2 regions of the Bacillus sp. JZ39 genome follow, and region 2 is predicted to be linked to the other one. Evidence: riboswitches for the same ligand, from Rfam matches in the RefSeq annotation. Region 2 holds a riboswitch; the other holds the start of a gene.

The links. A riboswitch is a leader RNA that binds a small molecule or an ion and turns the genes downstream of it on or off. The one in region 2 is predicted to bind thiamine pyrophosphate.
Region 1: linked by a shared signal. The riboswitch ahead of tenA (thiaminase II) and the one ahead of thiC (phosphomethylpyrimidine synthase ThiC) in region 2 are both predicted to bind thiamine pyrophosphate.

What each region holds. Positions count from the first base shown of each region.
Region 1 is NZ_CP096389.1:1,207,559-1,214,956, forward strand. Features, by position in the region: gene yjbM (GTP diphosphokinase) at 1-528, shown strand, start outside; gene M1D65_RS06265 (NAD kinase) at 547-1,347, shown strand; gene M1D65_RS06270 (RluA family pseudouridine synthase) at 1,362-2,261, shown strand; gene prpE (bis(5'-nucleosyl)-tetraphosphatase PrpE) at 2,274-3,008, opposite strand; gene M1D65_RS06280 (monovalent cation:proton antiporter family protein) at 3,243-5,087, shown strand; TPP riboswitch at 5,149-5,257, shown strand; gene tenA (thiaminase II) at 5,336-6,046, shown strand; gene tenI (thiazole tautomerase TenI) at 6,021-6,638, shown strand; gene thiO (glycine oxidase ThiO) at 6,622-7,398, shown strand, end outside.
Region 2 is NZ_CP096389.1:923,729-931,126, forward strand. Features, by position in the region: tRNA gene M1D65_RS04740 (tRNA-Tyr) at 1-9, shown strand, start outside; tRNA gene M1D65_RS04745 (tRNA-Trp) at 15-88, shown strand; tRNA gene M1D65_RS04750 (tRNA-His) at 113-188, shown strand; tRNA gene M1D65_RS04755 (tRNA-Gln) at 198-269, shown strand; tRNA gene M1D65_RS04760 (tRNA-Gly) at 319-393, shown strand; tRNA gene M1D65_RS04765 (tRNA-Cys) at 399-469, shown strand; tRNA gene M1D65_RS04770 (tRNA-Leu) at 477-565, shown strand; tRNA gene M1D65_RS04775 (tRNA-Leu) at 831-912, shown strand; gene spo0M (sporulation control protein Spo0M) at 961-1,737, opposite strand; gene M1D65_RS04785 (hypothetical protein) at 1,879-2,082, shown strand; partial or broken gene M1D65_RS04790 (spore coat protein) at 2,167-2,438, opposite strand; gene M1D65_RS04795 (Type 1 glutamine amidotransferase-like domain-containing protein) at 2,480-3,172, shown strand; TPP riboswitch at 3,242-3,349, shown strand; gene thiC (phosphomethylpyrimidine synthase ThiC) at 3,482-5,254, shown strand; partial or broken gene M1D65_RS04805 (BBE domain-containing protein) at 5,292-5,462, opposite strand; gene senS (transcriptional regulator SenS) at 5,775-5,972, shown strand; gene katA (catalase KatA) at 5,999-7,398, opposite strand, start outside.

The DNA of each region.
Region 1 (7,398 bases), 280 kb from region 2:
CATTCACCGATCGAATTTGTGACCGGACGCGTCAAGCCTGTGGCCAGCATACTTGAAAAAGCGAGACGGAAAAGCATACCGCTGCATGAAATTGAAACCATGCAGGACATTGCTGGCCTTAGAATCATGTGCCAATTTGTCGATGACATCCAAATCGTAAAAGAGATGCTTTTTGCCAGAAAAGATTTCACCGTTGTGGATCAGAGGGATTATATTGCGGAACATAAAGAGAGCGGATACCGATCATACCATCTTGTTGTGCTGTACCCTTTGCAGACGGTATCCGGAGAAAAGCATGTTCTCGTAGAAATACAGATCCGTACACTGGCGATGAATTTTTGGGCGACCATTGAGCATTCATTGAATTATAAATACAGCGGAAACATTCCTGAAAAAGTAAAACTAAGGCTTCAGCGCGCTTCTGAAGCGGCTTCCCGGCTTGATGAAGAGATGTCGGAGATCAGGGGTGAAGTACAGGAAGCTCAAGCTGCCTTTTCAAGAAAGAAAAAAGGAAGCGAGCAACAATAGGTAAAGGGGAAGAAGAGCATGAAATTTGCCGTATCATCAAAAGGAGATCAAGTTTCTGATACGCTGAAAAGCAAAATACAGGCGTATTTATTGGATTTTGATATGGAACTGGATGAAAATGAACCGGAAATCGTTATTTCAGTCGGAGGCGACGGAACGCTTTTGTATGCTTTTCACAGATACAGCGACCGCTTGGACAAAACAGCATTTGTCGGCGTTCACACAGGTCATCTGGGTTTTTATGCCGACTGGGTTCCTCATGAAATTGAAAAACTTGTTCTTGCCATCGCGAAAACGCCGTATCATACAGTCGAATATCCGCTTCTCGAAGTCATTGTGACCTATCACGAAAACGAGCGGGAAGAAAGATACTTAGCTTTGAATGAATGTACGATTAAAAGCATCGAAGGAAGCCTTGTTGCTGATGTGGAAATCAAAGGGCAGCTCTTTGAAACCTTCCGGGGCGACGGCCTCTGCCTGTCAACTCCATCAGGCAGCACAGCCTACAATAAGGCGCTGGGCGGAGCGATTATCCATCCGTCTATCAGGGCGATCCAGCTTGCGGAAATGGCTTCAATTAATAACCGCGTGTTCCGTACGGTGGGGTCACCTCTGCTTCTCCCATCCCATCATGATTGCATGATTAAGCCGAGAAACGAAGTTGACTTTCAAGTGACGATTGACCACTTAACCCTTCTCCATAAGGATGTAAAGTCGATCCGCTGCCAAGTTGCATCCGAAAAAGTGCGGTTTGCGAGATTCCGTCCGTTTCCATTTTGGAAAAGAGTCCAGGATTCGTTTATTGGAAAAGGTGAATAGAAAGAGGACATATCGTGGAGCATTTTTTTATCAGAAAGAACATTACTTCCGCTGAGGACGGGATGACTGTAAAGGAATATGCCAGTGAACTGGGAATTTCAAAACGTCTGCTGACCGATATTAAGTTTGGCGGGGGCGACCTGCAGATTAACGGTGAGCATGTGACGGTCAAATACGTTTTGAAAGAGGGAGATCTTCTTATCGTGAAGTTTCCTGAGGAGCAGGTGAGCGAGACGCTGTTGGCAGAGCCTGTTCCGCTCGATATCCTTTATGAGGATGAACATGTGCTTGTGATAAACAAGCAGCCGTATGTGTCATCAATCCCTTCGAGAGAGCACCCCTCCGGCAGCATTGCCAATGGAATTATTGATCATTATCAAACAACCGGAGTGAGGGCGACAGTTCATCTTGTCACCCGGTTAGACCGGGATACATCAGGTGTCATGCTTGTTGCCAAGCATCGATTTGCCCACTCCATTTTATCGTCTGCGCAAAAAAACGGCCTTGTGAAACGCCGGTATGCGGCAGTGGTTCACGGGCGGATGGCACAGATGGAGGGAACAGTCGATGCTCCGATTGGCAGACATCCTGACAGTATAATTGAACGGACGGTAACGCCAGACGGCCAGAAGGCTGTTACGCATTTTTACGTCACATGTGCAAATGACGATATGACCTCGGTGACGTTGCAGCTTGAGACTGGACGAACCCATCAAATTCGTGTTCATATGAGTTATCTCGGGCACCCGTTGTGCGGCGATACACTGTACGGCGGAACGAGACAGGAAATTGGCCGGCAGGCTCTGCACAGCGAGCATCTTTCGTTTATCCATCCGCTGACACAGGAGAACATGACGTTTCATGCTCCACTGCCTCAGGATATGAGAAAACTGATAAAAGGAGAGAATCATTGATTCTCTCCTTTTTTATATGGGGCGAAATCTTGATTCGTCGTAAGGCAGGGAGCTTGGAACAGAGACGGTTTCTATTTCTGGAAAGCGAAAGCCTGTCAGTTGATTTCCGAACACGCAGCCTGTATCAATGTTGATGGTGCGATTGACCTTCCGAGGCTCTTTCACAGGTGTATGACCGTATACCACCCAAGCCTTTCCGTTATAGGCTGCCGCCCAATCACGTCTGACGGGTCTGCCGTCCGGATATGTTTCACCCGTCACGTCACCGTAAAGCACAAAGTCCTTCACTCTCCGGGTATATTTGCCGATATCGTCAGCTCTTATGCCAGCATGGGCGACAACTAATTCTCCATTATGTAAGATGTCGTAAAGCGGCGCTGTTTCGTACAGCTTCATAAACTGTTCGCTGACTGATTTTCTCTCATCTTTAGAAAGTTCCTCAAGCTCTGCCGCTGTTGTTTCGAGACCATGCATCACTTTTACCGGATTTCCTTTTAAGTAACGATATAATTTATTGCAATGGTTTCCCGGGACATAACGCACAGCGCCTTTTTCGTAAGCGCCGGCTACAAATCGGATGACCTCTATCGATTTGGGCCCTCTGTCAGTTAAATCTCCGGCAAAAACAAGCACCCTGCCTTCTTCATGGATAGGTACTCCATTTTTGATTGTATAGCCAAGCTTTTGGATTAATGCAGTCATTTCGTCATAGCAGCCATGAATATCGCTGATGATATCGTAAGCCATGCGGTATCCTCCTTACCGATTGTTTTATTTATTATGAAGCAAAGTGTTGTGAGTCATCACAAGCTTTTATGTGCAAATTATAGAAGAAGAATCATTTTCTAAACAGGATTAAGACCTTATCACTTTATTTTTCATCATCACCCTTGTTAAAATCGCGTTATGTTTTTTAAAAATGAGGTTTTGTTCTCTGAGTGAGAACTAGCATAACCCTGACTTAAAAAGGAGGTTCTGATTATGGCGCATACATCTGTCGCATCTTTAGTTGTTGTACTTATCGTTGCATTTTTGACACCCATCCTTTTGCATCGGTTTAAACTCAGCATCCCGGTTGTTGTTGCTGAAATCATTATGGGGCTGATTATTGGGAAAAGCGGCCTTAATTTAGTTGTGGAGGGTGACACCTGGCTCCAGACACTCTCTATGCTCGGATTTATCTTTTTAATGTTTTTAAGCGGGCTTGAAATTGATTTTTCGTCGTTTGAGAAAGGAAAGAAAAAGCAGTTCCTGCCGAATGGCAAGGAAGCGCCGAATACGTTTGCTGCGGCATCTGTTATTTTCGTCGGTATTTTTATTTTATCATTGCTCTTGTCCTATGGGTTCGTCTTGGCCGGATTTATCCAAAATGCATTTTTGATGACCCTGATTATTTCAACGATTTCATTAGGCGTTGTCGTTCCAACATTAAAAGAAGAACGGATCATGAATTCGAATATCGGGCAGATTATTTTACTTGTTGCTGTCATTGCTGATTTGGCCACGATGATTCTTCTTGCTGTTTTTTCTTCTTTATACGGAGAGGACAGCGGAAACATGTGGCTCCTGATGATTCTGTTTGCGGCCGGAGTGGTGCTTTACTTTTTCGGCCGGGTCTTCAAACATCGCTCTTTTGTTCAATCCATGTCAAAAGGGACGATCCAGATCGGGACGCGTGCCATTTTTACGTTAATTATTGTACTCGTTGCCCTGTCTGAATCACTTGGGGCGGAAAATATTCTCGGCGCTTTCTTAGCGGGGGTTCTTGTTTCCCTGCTTTCGCCAAACAAAGAACTTGTTCAGCAGCTGGACTCATTCGGTTATGGGTTCTTAATACCGATTTTCTTCGTGATGGTCGGTGTGAAGCTTGATATTTGGACTCTTTTCCAGGATAAAACAATTTTAATCATGATTCCGCTCCTGCTGCTGGCGCTGTTAGTCAGCAAAATCATTCCTGTCATGTACTTAAAGAAGTGGTATGATAACCGAACCATTTTCGCGTCTGGTTTCCTGCTGACATCAACGCTTTCGCTCGTGATTGCCGCTGCAACAATCGGCCAGCAGCTTCACGTGATCAGTGCAAATATGTCAGGAGCGCTAATTTTAGTAGCTGTCATTGCAAGTATTTTTACGCCGATCTGTTTTAAAAAATTATACAAACGGGAAGAGCAGCCGGAGGAGAAAAAGATGATTACGTTCATTGGCGCCAATCAAATGACTTTGCCTGTTACACTTGAATTGCCAGAGGAAGAGTATGACGTGCGTGTTGTACACGTCTACCAAGAGAATGCGGAGGAAAAGCTGTCAGAATCAGTGTTTGCTGTTGAAACAATTTCTGACTATGAACACGAGACGCTTGAATCACTCGGCATTTTTGAAACGGATATTCTCGTTGTGGCGACCGGGAAAGAAGATATGAATGCAGACATTGCATTACTTGCAAAAGAAAAAGGCACAGAAAGAGTCATTGCAAGCGTAGGATCACCGGAGCATGAAGCAGCTTTGAAGGAGCAGGGAATCAGCATCTTTTCTATTCTGCTGTCGACAAAAACGCTGCTTCGCGCACTGATAGAAGCGCCTGGCGTCATGAAGCTGCTCACGAACCAAGAGTCTTCGCTGTATCAAATTAATATGGAGAACAGTAAATATGATGGTGTCATTTTACGGGAATTCCCTTTAACAGGCGACGTCATCTTTGTCAGGATTTTCAGAGGTGTGGACAGCATTGTTCCTCATGGGGATACTAGGCTGAAATTGGGAGATCGCTTAATTGTCACCGGATCTCGGGGGTACGTAACGGATCTTAAGAAAACATTGGAAGGATAAATCTTGACCAAATAAGGATTCGTGTTAATATAGAGGTGCAGAACAATTCAATATGTATTCGTTTAACCACTAGGGGTGTCCTTCATAAGGGCTGAGATAAAAGTGTGACTTTTAGACCCTCATAACTTGAACAGGTTCAGACCTGCGTAGGGAAGTGGAGCGGTATTTGTGTTATTTTACTATGCCAATTCCAAACCACTTTTCCTTGCGGGAAAGTGGTTTTTTTATTTTCAGAGGGGGAATGATTTGTGAAGTTTTCAGAAGAATGCCGCAGTGCAGCCGCAGAATGGTGGGAGGGGAGCTTTGTCCATCCGTTCGTTCAAGGAATCGGTGACGGAACGCTTCCGATTGACCGTTTTAAATACTACGTACTTCAGGATTCCTATTATTTAACGCATTTTGCAAAGGTGCAGTCATTTGGCGCCGCTTATGCGAAGGACCTTTATACAACGGGGCGGATGGCAAGCCATGCCCAAGGTACATATGAGGCGGAAATGGCGCTTCATCGGGAGTTTGCCGAGCTGTTGGAAATCAGCGAGGAAGAGCGTAAGGCGTTTAAGCCGTCTCCTACTGCGTACTCTTATACATCCCATATGTACCGTTCGGTTTTGAGCGGGAATTTCGCTGAAATCTTAGCGGCCCTGCTGCCATGCTATTGGCTCTATTACGAGGTTGGTGAGAAATTGCTGCATTGTGATCCGGGGCATCCAATTTATCAGAAGTGGATTGGCACATATGGCGGTGATTGGTTTAGACAACAGGTCGAGGAGCAAATCAACCGCTTTAATGAGCTGGCGGAAAACAGCACGGAGGAAGTGCGTGCCAAGATGAAAGAGAATTTTGTCATCTCCAGCTACTATGAATATCAATTTTGGGGAATGGCCTATCGAAAAGAAGGCTGGTCTGACAGCGCCATAAAAGAGGTGGAGGAATGTGGAGCTTCACGCCATAACGGATGACAGCAAGCCGGTAGAAGAGCTAGCGAGAATCATCATTACGATTCAGAATGAAGTTGATTTTATTCATATTCGGGAACGCTCAAAATCGGCGGCGGATATTTTGAAACTGCTCGAGCTTATTTTTGAAGGCGGTATAGATAAACGAAAACTGGTGATGAACGGGCGCGTGGATATTGCGCTTTTCTCTACTATTCACCGCGTGCAGCTGCCAAGCGGCAGCTTTTCACCAAAGCAGGTCAGAGCCAGATTTCCACACCTTCATATCGGGAGGTCGGTGCATTCACTGGAGGAAGCGGTTCAAGCAGAAAAGGAAGACGCGGACTACGTGCTGTTCGGCCATGTGTTTGAAACGGATTGCAAAAAGGGTCTTGAAGGCAGAGGAGTATCTTTGCTGTCAGATATCAAACAGCGGATTTCCATCCCGGTTATAGCCATCGGGGGGTTGACGCCGGACAGGTTAAGAGACGTAAAACAAGCAGGGGCAGACGGCATTGCTGTTATGTCAGGAATTTTCTCTTCCGCTGAGCCCTTGGAAGCAGCCAGACGATATTCCCGCAAGCTAAAGGAGATGCGCTATGAAAAGGCATTATGAAGCAGTGGTGATTGGAGGCGGAATTATCGGTTCCGCGATTGCTTATCATTTGGCAAAGGAAAACAAAAGCACCGCATTGTTTGAAAGCGGAACAATGGGCGGCAGAACGACAAGTGCCGCTGCCGGAATGCTGGGCGCCCATGCCGAATGCGAGGAACGTGACGCGTTTTTTGATTTCGCCATGCACAGTCAGCGTCTGTACAAAGGTCTTGGAGAAGAGCTTTATGCATTATCTGGTGTGGATATCAGGCAGCATAACGGCGGTATGTTTAAGCTTGCATTTTCTGAAGAAGATGTGCTGCAGCTGAGACAGATGGACGATTTGGACTCTGTCAGCTGGTATTCAAAAGAAGAGGTGTTAGAAAAAGAGCCGTATGCGTCTGGTGACATCTTTGGTGCATCTTTTATTCAGGAGGATGTGCATGTGGAGCCTTATTTTGTTTGCAAGGCATATGTGAAAGCAGCAAAAATGCTTGGGGCGGAGATTTTTGAGCATACGCCTGTCCTGCATGTCGAACGTGACGGTGAAGCCCTGTCCATCAAGACCCCTAGCGGAGACGTATGGGCTAATCATGTTGTCGTTGCCAGCGGAGTGTGGAGCGGGATGTTTTTTAAACAGCTCGGACTGAACAATGCTTTTCTCCCTGTAAAAGGGGAGTGCCTGTCCGTTTGGAATGATGATATCCCGCTGACAAAAACGCTTTACCATGATCACTGCTATATCGTACCGAGAAAAAGCGGCAAACTGGTTGTCGGCGCG
Region 2 (7,398 bases):
CCTCCACCATTTATAGGGGCATAGTTTAACGGTAGAACAGAGGTCTCCAAAACCTCCGGTGTGGGTTCGATTCCTACTGCCCCTGCCAAATTTATGACATCTTGAGATTATGGCGGTTGTGGCGAAGTGGTTAACGCACCAGATTGTGGCTCTGGCACTCGTGGGTTCGATTCCCATCAATCGCCCCATATTATCATTGGGCTATAGCCAAGCGGTAAGGCAACGGACTTTGACTCCGTCATGCGTTGGTTCGAATCCAGCTAGCCCAGTCTCACTTTTTATATCAACTGCATATAATGTATTAAGTCCATTTAAAATGCGGAAGTAGTTCAGTGGTAGAACACCACCTTGCCAAGGTGGGGGTCGCGGGTTCGAATCCCGTCTTCCGCTCCAATTACGGCGGCATAGCCAAGTGGTAAGGCAGAGGTCTGCAAAACCTTTATCCCCGGTTCGAATCCGGGTGTCGCCTTCTTATTGCCGGGGTGGTGGAATTGGCAGACACACAGGACTTAAAATCCTGCGGTAGGTGACTACCGTGCCGGTTCAAGTCCGGCCCTCGGCACCAATTTTACTTACATGGTAAGTTGAATTGGTGTTTGTGTTTTATCATTATAACTAATCATATTAATGATCTACATAAGTAGATCATTTTTTTAATGCTTTGATTTATCATAACAAGTTAAGTTTCGAGGCCTATTATAAAGCGGCTGTATAGCTAGTCTTTCAACACTTTTATTTTATATTTCCAAAAAAACTTTTTTGAAATACGTTGACACTTTATGAGATCCATGATATATTTATATTCGTCGGTTAGATACGACGTAAAACTTGCCGGTGTGGCGGAATTGGCAGACGCGCACGACTCAAAATCGTGTTCCTTCTGGAGTGTCGGTTCGACCCCGACCACCGGTATACTGAAAAACCCGTTTCTTAACAGAAACGGGTTTTTATTTTTTATGCTTACTCAGCGTATTGGTCTAGGATCTCTTCTAGCACCTCTTCTAGCTCTTCTGTATCTTCAAGCTCTGATTGGCTGAAACGGACGCGTACAAGCTGTTCTTCGTCATTATACATCTCTTCCAGCCACCCTCGGAGTCCTCTTGCTCTGCGGTCGACTTCGAAAATGATTTCCAAACCGTCTTCGTCTAAAAGGAAAATGAGTTCTAATTCATCAAGCATCTGACGATAATATCCGGAAGTCGGAACGAATTCGAATTCTTGAACGAACGGAAGACGACGCTGGAAGTAGGGCGCTTGTTCACAGTCTGCTTCGTTAAGACGGAAGCCCAGGTTTTCGATTGCTTCCAGCACATTTTCAATCCAAGGGTGCGCTTCAACGAAAATGCGGTCATGATCGGATTTATCGATACCGCCTTGAATGTCAAGGTCTGTCACCACGGCAACCTCTACTTTCCCTACAGTCATCGGCGTATCTAGAGGCAGAGTGAATGTGAACGGAAATTGATGCTCTTCACCAGGCTGTATGGTAAATGAACCAGTGACCCGGAAAGAATGAATTGTAGCGTATTTCCGGTGCTCTTCATCGTCTTTTACAATGACATACCGTGTGCTAAGCTGTAAATCGATATAACGGATGTCCTGAGCGATTTTTCCGCCTTTGACATGTACCGTTCCCTGTACTTCTTCTCCTGGAAAATATGCGTCTTTTTCTAAAATTGTATCTACTTTTGCAGCTCCAATTCCGGCACTTGCCGCAAGTTTCTTAAAAAATGACATGTTAGATCTTCCCCTTTTTCTTTTTTCTCAACAGATATACGCAAGAAGGAGGAAAAAAGATTCGTTTGATTCATACTTTTTTCCTATTATTCGTCTCGGCCTAGGGACAGACTAAGAATAATATTGAAAATAAAGGAGTGGATGGAAGTGAATAAAGAAAGTTTGGTTGCAGATGAATTACACAGAATGTTTTTGGCAGGTGAGCTGCAAATCACAGTAGAGGAGGATATAAACAATATTTCCGAAAGGCTGAGAAACGGCGATCTCAGTTTAGACCGATTAAGCGGTGAAGACGCGTTTATAAAAGAAACGGTAAATGAGGCTTTAAGAAGAGTGGAGCAATAAAAAAGAGACGGCATCTCATCTTTGAGATCCCGTCTCTTTTTGTGGTTTTTGCTACAAGATAAAAGTGAATCGATTTGAAATTGCTCACCCGAGCCACCCCTTTTCTAACAGAAAATCTGACAGTTCATCATGGAGATACACAGCTGTATCTAATTGATCATGCAATGCTCTTCTGATGTGGGGATTTTCGGCTTCTGTTATTGCGACAGTGTATTTGTTAATGCTGGTTTTTATTGTTGTTAACAAATCAAGAATATCTTTGGGACAAAGACTTTGTTCAATGGGAAACCACCCCCTTTGTTTTTTTAGCAGCTCTGATAAGAAAGTATTTGGCTTTGTTTCTTGCTTCTATACAAAATGCTATAATAAGCAACAAATTTTGTTGGGGGGTGTGATGATGAAGCAGATTATTGCGATGGGGGGCGGGGGTTTTTCGATGGAGCCGGATAATTTGTCCCTCGATCAATATATCCTCAATCAATCAAAACGAGAGCAGCCTCGTATTTGTTTTTTGCCGACGGCGAGCGGAGATTCCCAAAACTATATTCAGCGGTTTTATCATGCATTTCAAACACTGGATTGTGTGCCGTCTCACTTATCTTTGTTTAAGCCGCCATCAACAGATTTAACTTCTTTTGTTATGGAAATGGACGTGATTTATGTTGGCGGGGGAAATACGCGGAATTTACTTGTGTTATGGAAAGAGTGGGGGCTTGACCAGATTCTTAGGGAAGCATGGAAGAACGGTGTGGTTTTAGCTGGATTAAGTGCCGGTGCGATCTGCTGGTTTGAAGAAGGGGTGACGGATTCAGCCGGACCGCTGACAAGTTTGAAAAGTTTAGGTTTTTTGCAAGGGAGCTTTTGTCCCCATTATGACGGGGAAAAGGATCGGAGACCGGCATACCACCAGCTGATATCTAACAAGTTCTTATGCAGTGGCTATGCAGCGGATGATGGGGCTGCTCTCCATTTCATAAATGATCAGCTGTTTCAGACTGTGAGTTCAAGGTCGGAAGGAAAGGCATATCGGGTGATGATGGCTGAACATGAAATAGCTGAAATCCCGTTGCCGGTCAAATATTTAGGGTGAAATTGGCTGAATATTATCTATATTCCTCTTTTTTTCAGATTGATTTTATGATAAGATGAGTGCGAAATCAATAGTTACTGGGGGTGCCCGCTTTCGGGCTGAGAGAGAAGGTAAGCTTCTTAACCCTTTGGACCTGATCTGGTTCGTACCAGCGTGGGGAAGTAGAGGAATTGTTTTTGTTATTGTCTTGCTGGGCAATAATATGTTTCTTTCTGACTGTAACCGGGTTCATTTATATGAATCCGGTTTTTTGTGCTGGTTATGGGCTTGATTTTGTCCTTTCAAACGTAGAGAGGGGAAGGAAAAGTAATGCAAAACAATTCAGTGCAGCAAGCCAACATTTCCATTATGTCAAGTTTTTCAGGCAGCAAGAAGGTATACGTGGAGGGTTCTTCTTCGGACATCCAAGTGCCGATGAGGGAGATCCTATTGAGTCCGACGACGGGATCGTTCGGCGAAGAGGAAAACGCGCCTGTGCGTGTCTATGATACAAGCGGACCGTATACGGACCCTGAAGTAACCATTAATATTCAAGAAGGATTAAAGCCGCTCCGCCAAAAATGGATCACAGAGCGCGGTGACGTGGAAGAGTATGAAGGTCGGGCTATAAAACCAGAAGATAACGGTTATAAAAAAGCAAATCCAAACGTAAGCTACCCAGGATTAAAGCGGAAACCGCTGAGGGCGAAGGCAGGTCAAAATGTCACACAAATGCACTATGCAAAAAAGGGGATCATTACACCTGAGATGGAATTTATCGCCATTCGTGAGCATGTGTCTCCTGAATTCGTCAGAGACGAGGTAGCCAGCGGCCGGGCGATTATTCCTTCAAACATTAATCACCCTGAAAGTGAGCCAATGATTATCGGCCGGAATTTTCATGTGAAGATTAATGCGAATATCGGGAATTCAGCGGTTACGTCATCCATTGAAGAAGAAGTGGAAAAAATGACGTGGGCCATCCGCTGGGGAGCGGATACGATGATGGATCTCTCTACCGGAAAAGATATTCATACGACGCGTGAATGGATTATCCGCAATTGCCCCGTGCCTGTGGGAACTGTTCCGATTTATCAGGCGCTTGAAAAAGTAAACGGCGTAGCGGAGGATTTAACGTGGGAGATTTATCGTGATACGCTAATCGAGCAGGCAGAGCAGGGAGTGGATTATTTTACGATTCACGCGGGTGTTTTGCTTAGGTATGTACCGCTGACTGCCAAACGGACAACTGGTATTGTGTCACGCGGGGGAGCGATTATGGCGCAGTGGTGTCTGGCTCATCATCAAGAAAGCTTTTTATACACACATTTTGAAGAAATATGTGAGATTATGAAAATGTATGATATTGCTTTCTCACTTGGGGATGGTTTGCGTCCCGGATCAATTGCTGATGCCAATGACGAAGCGCAGTTTGCTGAATTAGAGACGCTTGGAGAGCTGACGCAAATTGCCTGGAAGCATGATGTTCAGGTGATGATTGAGGGTCCTGGACATGTTCCGATGCATAAAATCAAAGAGAACGTCGATAAACAAATGGACATTTGTAAAGAAGCGCCTTTTTACACATTGGGGCCGTTGACAACGGATATTGCGCCGGGATATGACCATATTACTTCAGCGATCGGAGCGGCGATGATCGGTTGGTATGGGACAGCAATGCTTTGTTATGTAACGCCGAAGGAGCATTTGGGGCTGCCAAACCGTGATGATGTTCGTGAAGGAGTCATTACATATAAGATCGCTGCGCACGCTGCGGACCTTGCAAAAGGGCATCCCGGAGCGCAAATCCGGGATGATGCGTTATCGAAAGCCCGTTTTGAATTCCGCTGGCGGGATCAGTTTAATTTATCTCTTGATCCGGAGAGAGCCCTTGAATACCATGATGAAACCCTGCCTGCTGAAGGAGCAAAAACCGCTCACTTTTGTTCCATGTGCGGTCCGAAATTTTGCAGCATGAGAATTTCACAGGATATTCGGGATTATGCGAAGAAAAACGATCTCAGTGAAGCAGAAGCCATAAATAAAGGATTAAAAGAAAAAGCAAAAGAGTTTGTCGATACGGGAAGCAATTTATATCAATAAATAAGATGAAGATGGAGAATGCTCCATCTTCATTTTTTTAGAAAAACAGAGAGCGTCGAAGCGGAGGAATACTCTGTTCAAAGCGGAAAACATTTTCTGGATCATATTTCGTTTTGACACGGCGGAGTCGTTCAACGTTTTCGCCGTAATATGTTCTTGGCCAGTTTCTGATTTTGATATCTGGCCAATTTACGTAGTCTCCCATCGTTTAACTCGAAAGTCCGGATCATCCCGTGTCACGATACGTCCGGTCAATTTTGTCTTTTCCACACACCCACATCTCTTTCTCTCGTATTCTAGTTTCTCTAGCTTATGCGTCAGGGGATAAGAATGTATAAGGAAAAAGCGGGGATGCAATCTGATATAGTATCAATACCCTCAAAAAATAGTTGACAGGTCGGTATTGTATGAATTAACATGGTCAGTACAAATTTTTCAAATTTATCGCGCTGATCGGGACACCGAAGGCTCTTATCTTTTAGATAAGGGCCTTTTTTGTATGAAAAAGGAGGGATTATTGATGGGAGTCAAAAAAGAAAAGGGGAGAAAACGATTCAGGAAGCGAAAAACCTACGGGAATCAGATTTTGCCGCTTGAGCTGCTGATTGAAAAAAACAAACGAGAGATTATAAACAGCGCGGAACTCATGGAAGAAATTTATATGAAGATTGATGAGAAGCATACGCAATGTGTAACTAAATATAAAAAAACCCGCTGACTACAGCGGGTTTTTGCATTTCTACATTAAGCATCTTTTTTAATCGGCAATCCAAGGCCTTCTGCCACGCGTTTTCCGTATTCAGGATCCGCTTTGTAGAAGTGCTCGATTTGGCGCAGCTTGATTTCTTCTTTTTCTACCGGCTTCATAGCATTAACGATATTTTCAACAAGGCGGGTACGTTCATCTTCACTCATTAAACGATACAGATCACCGGCTTGAGTGTAGTGATCGTTGTGATCGTAGCTTACGCTGTCAGCGATACCTTGTACCGGATATGCTGCTTGCTTATCTTCAGGTGACTCTTTCGGACCGCCGAAGCTGTTAGGCTCGTAATACACAGATCCGCCGCCGTTATCATCAAAACGCATTTGCCCATCACGCTGATAATTGTTTACTTTGTTGCGTGCGCGGTTGATTGGCAGCGCTTGATGGTTTGCACCGACACGGTAGCGGTGTGCATCATGATAAGCAAAAAGTCGGCCTTGAAGCATTTTATCAGGAGAAACATCAATACCAGGCACGAGTGTTCCAGGTGAAAATGTCGCTTGTTCTACCTCTGCAAAGTAGTTTTCCGGATTTCTGTCTAGAACCATGCGTCCGACCTCGATTAACGGGTAGTCTTTTTGAGACCAAACTTTTGTGACATCAAACGGATCGAAACGATACGTATTTGCATCTTCTAAAGGCATGATTTGCACATATAGTTTCCATGCAGGATAATCACCGTTTTCGATTGCGTTGAAAAGGTCTTCTGTATGGTAATCAGGGTTTTCACCGGCAATTTTTGCTGCCGTATTGACATCAAGGTTTTTCACGCCTTGTTCTGTTTTAAAGTGATATTTAATCCATACGCCTTCACCTTCGGCATTTGTCCATTTGAATGTATGGCTTCCGAAGCCGTGCATGTGGCGAAGTGTTGCAGGAATTCCGCGGTCAGACATCAGGATTGTCACTTGGTGAAGTGACTCTGGTGAAAGTGACCAGAAATCCCATACAGCCGTAGGGTTTTTTAGATGTGTTTTTGGATCTCTTTTTTGTGTATGGATAAAATCAGGGAACTTAATCGCATCGCGGATAAAGAATACAGGCGTATTGTTGCCGACGATGTCGTAGTTTCCTTCTTCAGTATAAAATTTAACAGCAAATCCGCGCGGATCGCGAACTGTGTCAGCAGAGCCAAGTTCACCGGCAACTGTTGAGAAACGGATGAACAACGGTGTGCGTTTGCCGACTTCAGAAAGGAAAGCGGCTTTCGTGTATTTTGTTACGTCGTTTGTCACTTCAAAATATCCGTGTGCGCCTGCTCCTTTGGCGTGAACAACACGTTCAGGAACACGTTCTCGGTTGAAATGGGCCAATTTTTCGAGTAAATGTACATCTTGAATTAAAGTTGGTCCGCGAGAACCGGCAGTCATTGAGTTTT